Regions from separate parts of the Anoxybacillus sp. UARK-01 genome, predicted to be linked through region 2. Evidence: riboswitches for the same ligand, from Rfam matches in the RefSeq annotation. Region 2 holds a riboswitch; the other holds the start of a gene.
What was found. A riboswitch is a leader RNA that binds a small molecule or an ion and turns the genes downstream of it on or off. The one in region 2 is predicted to bind thiamine pyrophosphate.

Region 1: it holds a riboswitch for thiamine pyrophosphate, as region 2 does, so the genes downstream of both, tenA (thiaminase II) here and thiC (phosphomethylpyrimidine synthase ThiC) in region 2, are expected to answer to the same signal.

Annotation. Positions count from the first base shown of each region.
Region 1 is NZ_NASY01000031.1:61,802-65,514, reverse strand. It holds gene B6A27_RS04800 (ABC transporter ATP-binding protein) at 1-712, opposite strand, end outside; gene B6A27_RS04795 (ECF transporter S component) at 725-1,312, opposite strand; gene tenA (thiaminase II) at 1,281-1,994, opposite strand; TPP riboswitch at 2,098-2,205, opposite strand; gene B6A27_RS04785 (class I SAM-dependent rRNA methyltransferase) at 2,348-3,532, shown strand; gene B6A27_RS04780 (YfiT family bacillithiol transferase) at 3,560-3,713, opposite strand, start outside.
Region 2 is NZ_NASY01000013.1:2,144-5,856, forward strand. It holds gene B6A27_RS01305 (NAD(P)-dependent oxidoreductase) at 1-361, opposite strand, end outside; gene B6A27_RS01310 (methyl-accepting chemotaxis protein) at 952-2,205, shown strand; TPP riboswitch at 2,271-2,385, shown strand; gene thiC (phosphomethylpyrimidine synthase ThiC) at 2,535-3,713, shown strand, end outside.

The DNA.
Region 1 (3,713 bases), on a different contig from region 2:
AAACTCCCGGATACCAAATTCCTTGTGAAGCAATCACAGATTTATAGGTTTGAAAGATCGAAGCCGCATCGCCGTCCGCGATCATGTCTCCGCTTTCATTAAATAAAATGATGCGGTCCACGAAATCCAGCACATGTTCAATTTTATGTTCGACGACAATCACCGTTTTATCATGAGCAATTTGTTTTACCGTCTTCCAAATTTCTGCGGTTCCCTCTTCATCAATCATCGCTGTCGGCTCATCAAGAAACAGTACATCAGGCTCAAGCGCAAGAACCGAAGCAAGCGCCAGACGTTGCTTCATTCCTCCCGATAGCTCATGAATATTTGTATGTGGCTGGATTGATAATCCAACCATTTGCAGCAATTCACAAATGCGATCATCCATTTGTTCACGGGGCACCCTGATATTTTCTAACGCAAAAGCAATTTCTTCATCCGCAAACGGCATGCAAAATTGCGAATCAGGATCTTGAAACACATATCCCCAGTTATCAGGCACCTGAATATGTTTCGCCTTCATAGGAATGTCCACTGAATGCGGAATTAATCCGCAAAGCACTTGCAACAGCGTCGATTTGCCGCATCCAGATGGACCTAACAGCAATACTTTCTCCCCTCTTGAAAAAGAAACTGACAAGTCTTTAAACAGCAAGCCTTCTTTTCCGGGGAATTTGAGCCGCAGCTGGTCAACAAAAGCTACGAGTTCCATTTTCTTCACCCTTTAACGGTCTAGCTGATCATAATCTTCTTTTGATGCGGAACGAACCATTTGCGTCACTCCAGTGGCTTCAAGTGCTTTCACTAAAGAGGAAGCAAACACGCCGGAAATTAAAATCGCGCCAACAAACCGTGCAACAAAGAACAATGTTAAATTCCATGGAGCCAGCGCTTCAATGTATCCTTTATAATAGTCCATAATTAACGAACCAATGGTTGAGCCAATCGCCGCAAGCGACACAACAAACACATCAAATCGCTTATAGCGGAACGCAGCGAAAGCAAGCTCTGCAAACAATCCTTGTACGACACCGTAAATCAATACTTCAAGTCCCCACTCAGAGCCGGTCACAAATTCGCTTGATGAAGCAGCAATTTCCGCCAAAAGGGCAATACCAGGCTTGCGAATAATTAAAAAGGCAACAGTAGCGGCAATGAACCACATTCCATAAATGAGTTGATCAAGATGGAAGCCAAACGGCTTAACAAAATAGTAGAATGGTCCCCATAGCTTATACACAATTCCAAATACAATGGAAATGACAATTGTAATTAAAATATCAGCTAATTTCAATCCCTTGGTTGTCTGCATCCTTTACTTTCTCCTTTCCTTGAATTGGCCATGTTTCTAAACGGTACGCCATTTCCCAAAATGAATATTCGTATTGGCTGCTAATGATAAAATGCTGTTCCATTCGCTTGCGATCCGCTTCCGACACGTTTTCTGCTACCGTATCTAATCGCTGAATTTGTTCTTCCACTAACTGACGGAACCATTCCGATCCATAAGCGGCAATCCATTCTTGATAAATCGGCTCCTGCGGCGTACAATGCTTTAATCTCTCACCAATTTCGTAATAAAGCCAATAGCATGGTAAAATAGCAGCAATCACATCGCCTAAATGACCTTCATACGCTGCCCTGTACAAATGAGAAGTATAGGCGTAAGCCGTCGGTGCCGGAACGAACGAAGCTTTTTCCTCCTCCGTGATTCCGAGCTGCTTTGCAAACTTCTCATGCAAAGATAGTTCCGCTTGCTGAGTATTTTGCGCATGATGCGCCATCCGCGCTGTTGTTGCCAAATCAAACGCTCGTGCAGCTCCAAGCGCTTGTACTCTAGCAAAATGGCTTAAATAATAGGAATCTTGCAAAACATAATAACGAAAGCACGCCAGGTCGAGCGCTCCCTCACCAAGCTCCTTGACGAATGGATGATGAAAGCTTGCCTCCCAAATAGCGTCTACCTTTTGACGCAATAACTGTGAAAATGACATGTCAATCCCTCCTTCATTTGGAAACATATCCATGCTTGAATCAATAAAAAACCACTTTCTTTCGCGAGCGCAAAGAAAGTGGTTTACAAACATTTATAAAGCCAGTACGCCACTTCCACTTCCCTACGCTGGCATAATCCAGATCAGGTTCTAAGGGTCTCAAAGGCACACTTTGATCTCAGCCTATCTAAAGGCCCCCCTAGTGGATGATTAGAAGCATGGATATAAAGTTATTTAAATTTATCATATCACTGTTCGTATGATTGTCAAGTCTCCCCTCCTATCATTGCTTCCTGATCGGCAATTCTGTATGATAGAGAAGGCAAATAACTTAATTTAATGGAGTGAAGAATGTGGCAAACGTTTTTTTGAAGCGAAAGCGCAAAAAGCGGCTGGAGCAAGGCCATCCTTGGATTTTTCAAAGTGAAGTAGACTACATTGAAGGTGATTTTGAACCAGGCGATTTTGTGAACGTCTATAACCATCAGCATTACTTTCTCGCAAAGGGGTATATTAATCCTCGCTCACAAATGATTGTGCGCGTCTTAACTCACCATGCAGACGAAGAATTGAACGAAACATTTTTCATGGAAAGGATTCGTCAAGCATGGGCATATCGGGAACGAATGATTCCAGGTGTCCGTTCTTGTCGCGCCATTTATGGTGAAGCCGATTTTTTGCCGGGGCTTATTGTCGATAAATACGAAGATGTACTTGTTGTGCAAATTCTTTCCCTTGGAATGGAAAAGCGAAAAGACTGGATTTTAAAAGGCTTGCTTGAAGTATTTCAACCAAAAGCGATTTATTTGCGCAATGATGTATATGTCCGCGAACTGGAAGGGCTTGAGCAAGAAAAAGGATTTTGGTACGGCACATGCGATACAGAAGTGATCATTGAAGAAAACGGGGTAAAATACATCGTTGATATTGAAAACGGGCAAAAAACAGGGTTTTTCTTTGACCAACGGCAAAACCGCGCCGCCATTCGCCCGCTCATCGACACGGATACAACCGTTTTGGATTGTTTCACCCATACAGGCTCGTTTATGCTCAATGCTTGTTTATACGGAGCAAAGCATGTCACCGCTGTCGATATTTCCGATCACGCGATTGAGACAGCGAAACGAAACGCAGCACTAAACGGTTTTACGAACGTTGATTTCGTTGTCGCCAATGCGTTCGATTATTTGCGAGAGGCCGTGCACGAAGGAAAGCAGTGGGATGTCGTGATTGTTGATCCCCCGGCATTCGCCAAATCGGCTCACTCTGTTCCAAAGGCCTTGGGCGGATATAAGGACATTAACTTAAACGGTTTAAAATTAGTAAAGGATGGGGGATTTTTTGTTACAGCCAGCTGCTCCTACCATGTCCATGCTGATATGTTTCAAGCGATGGTGGAAGAAGCTGCATTTGATGCAAAAAAAATTTTGCGCCAAGTCCATTGGAGCGGAGCCGGCTATGATCATCCGAAGCTGCTTGCTGCCGATGAAGGCGATTATTTAAAATTTGCCATCTACGAAGTGCATTCACGCAAATGACGGACATCAAGCACGATGTCCGTCATTTCACCATCCTTTTTTCTGGCGCAATTGCTGAATATGTGCAGTATGATGCTTCCCATGCCAAGCATACATAGCCACAAATGTATATAAATCGATTTCCATTTTGGTCCCTTCATGATAGAACGTTTTTTGAAAATCTTCTGTTGCCAACGATTCA
Region 2 (3,713 bases):
CGGAGACAGGAGCATCTAAAAAGTGAATGCCTCGCTTTCTGGCCTCTTCTGCCATTTGGAGCGTAAAGGACGGATCCACCGTGCTGCAGTCCACCCACAGCTTTTCTGGCGATAAATGATGCAAAAAGCCGTTTTCCCCAAAAGCAGCGGCTTCAACCGCTTTTGGATGGGCAAGCATCGTAAAGAGTACATCGGCTTGTTCAGCGGCTTCTTTCGGCGAATTGGCCCACTTTGCTCCTGCTTCTAACAGCGGAGCGGCTTTTTCTTTTGTGCGGTTATGGACGATAAGCTCATACCCGCTTTCAAGTAAATTTCTTGCCATACGGCTTCCCATAAGTCCTAGACCAATGAATCCGATCATCGTTAATCCCCTTTCCTTTTTTGAACGCTTCCCACCTACACTTTGCCGAGAAGGGGGGTAGGTATTCCCGCCCATGGAAAAGGAGGGAGGCGTTTTCCCCTGTTTCATGGGATAATATTGGCTCCTTTTTTTCGTGATTTTACCACTTTTGTTTCGTCTGATTCAAGGGAAACGCCAGCGCTGAAGTGGAATGCGAAGTCAGAGTTGATAACAGGAGCAATCAATCGCTGTGATTTTGCAAAGAGGGAGAAATAGATAGCTAGGGGAGGGCTGCCTCCATTTTTGCGCACTGAAAAGCAGGCTCTTGCCGATTTCTGTCACATGGAGCAAGCAGATCCGCTACGAGGAAAATATTCAGCATGCGATAGTCCTAGAGAAATGCCCAATGCTTCATGAGACGAAATGGAATAAGTGAAGAATCAAATAGTCGTTGTTCGTTATATTTATAAAATAATAAGAGCGAATATATAATTTATATGTCTTAATATGTCGGTTTTTAAAAGTATACTATAATAAAAATTATCTTCCGTTTTGTAGAAAAGGAATGATATAATATTTATGAATTGACTGAAAATTCGGAGGGAACAAAGGTGTCACTATCAAGCTATATTATTCGCACTCTGATGGTTGTTATTCCTGGAGTGGTGCTAATTGCTCTAGCGGTATGCTTAGGAAACGGGATCAGCGGTTCCGCTTTTGGATGGACCATAGCAGGGACGGCATTATTTGGAATTGTTCTAGGTATTTTGTCAGCTACTTTGAATTATCGTCGTTTTGTTGCACCGATTGCGATCATTAATGACTATTTAGAAAAAATGACGGAAGGCGATTTATCTGTGCGAGTTCCTGTGGAGAGTGTCAAAGAACTGAGGCCGATCGCTCTTTGCATGAACGAAATGGCCAAAACATGGGGTGAGGTCATGGCGCATATGAAGCGCCATTCAGATGAGATGACGTTATTTGCCGAGCAGCTTTCCCATAATACGGAGCAAACAACAAAAGCGACGGAACAAATTGCAACAACCATGGAAAACATCGTATCTCACTCAGACCAACAAGCCAAGATGACAAAAGAAACGTCTTATTCCATGAATGAAATTTCCAGTTCCTTACTGCAAGTCGCTGCGAATACAGAACAGGTGACTACGAATGCAGGCGAAATGTTGATGAAAGCGGCAGCAGGAAAACAATCGATTGAAAAAATGGAAGAGCAAATGCGTTTTATTCATGAGCATGTCCAATTGCTCGGTCAAATCATTAAAGGATTAGGAGAACGTTCTACTGAAATCGGCCAAATCACGCAAGTCATCACAGGGATTTCTTCACAAACCAACTTGCTCGCATTAAATGCGGCAATCGAGGCAGCGCGGGCGGGAGAGCAAGGGAAGGGATTTGCCGTTGTCGCTGATGAAGTGAGAAAGCTGGCGGAGCAATCGGCACAATCCGCCCAGCAAATTACAAAATTAATTGATGACATTCAACAAGAAACCGATAAAGCCATTGGGTCAATGGATGTTGTTGCCGATGAAGTTTCTCAAGGGCTTCATGTCGTTCAAACAGCCGGACTTTCTTTTGAACAAATCCGGCAATCTATTAACGGGGTCAATGAACAAATTGAAGGAGTTTCAGTCGTGATTCGCCAAATGACGCAAAGCGCCCAGAACGTTGCTTCAGCCATTGAACATATGGCAGAAATCGTGGAGCAATCGTCAGCGGGCTCTAGCCATATTTCAGCAGCGACCCAAGAACAGATGGCTTCTATGGAAGAAATCGCTTCTTCTGCTTCTGCGCTGAATGAAATGGCTGGAGAAATGCAGAATCTATTAGGGAAATTTCGGGTATAGGAAAACATAAGAAAAATGTTTACATAAATGAATAAATATGCTAAACTTTCCCTAAAAGTAAATAATGGATCTACTAGGGGAGTCCAATAGCTTGGACTGAGAGAAGAACGCGCGAAAGTTCTTTGACCCTTTGAACCTGATCTGGGTTATGCCAGCGTAGGGAAGTAGATAGTGGGAGTATGGATTGTTGCATATACTTTGCGCTATTTGTTGATTCCATCGGGTTCTCTTTTTGGAGAACCCGATTTTTGCTTTTTCCCCACCGTCTTTTTTTCGTACGTTTTGGTGTAGCCCTTAGATCGAATGAAACAAAAAGGAGGAAGGGTTGCATGCAAAACGTTTTATCTTCTATGCCGTTTCCAGCCAGTAAAAAAGTGTATGTAGAAGGATCGTGTCCTGATATTCGCGTTCCTATGCGTGAAATTACGCTAAGCCCAACCAAGACGGAAGCCGGAGAGTCTAAAAACGATCCGATCTGTGTATATGACACAAGCGGACCGTATACCGACACGGAATTTCAAGCGGATATTTACCGCGGGCTTCCTGAACTGCGCAAGCGTTGGATTTTAGAAAGAGACGATGTCGAGGAATATGAAGGACGGCCCGTGCGTCCAGAGGACAACGGTCTCTCAAAAGGAAAGGAATCGAACGTCTATCTTCCCTTTAAGCGGACGCCGCTACGTGCCAAAAATGGCAAGGCAGTCACACAAATGCATTATGCGAAACGCGGGATCATTACTCCGGAGATGGAATTTGTCGCTATTCGGGAGCAGATGGATCCGGAGCTGGTCCGTCAAGAGATCGCGGCCGGGCGGGCGATTATCCCAGCCAACATCAACCATCCGGAAAGTGAACCAATGATTATTGGGAGACGTTTTCATGTCAAAATTAACGCTAATATCGGCAATTCAGCCGTCACTTCATCAATTGATGAAGAAGTGGAGAAAATGCTCTGGGCTGTCCGCTGGGGAGCAGATACGATCATGGATTTATCAACAGGAAAGCAGATTCATACGACGAGAGAGTTTATTATTCGCAATTCCCCTGTTCCAGTTGGGACGGTTCCGATCTATCAAGCGTTGGAAAAGGTGAATGGAATAGTTGAAGATTTATCGTGGGAAGTTTATCGCGATACACTGATTGAGCAGGCTGAACAAGGAGTTGACTATTTTACGATTCACGCTGGGGTATTGCTTCGTTATATACCGTTGACCATTGGAAGAACAACAGGAATTGTGTCGCGCGGTGGCTCGATTATGGCGCAATGGTGTTTGGCCCATCATCAGGAAAATTTCTTATACACTCATTTTGAGGAAATTTGCGAAATTTTAAAGTCCTATGATATCGCCATATCGTTAGGAGACGGTTTGCGGCCTGGATCGATTGCCGATGCGAATGATGAAGCGCAATTTGCAGAATTAGAGACGCTTGGCGAGCTCACTCAAATAGCATGGAAGCATGATGTCCAAGTGATGATTGAAGGGCCTGGGCATGTGCCGATGGATAAA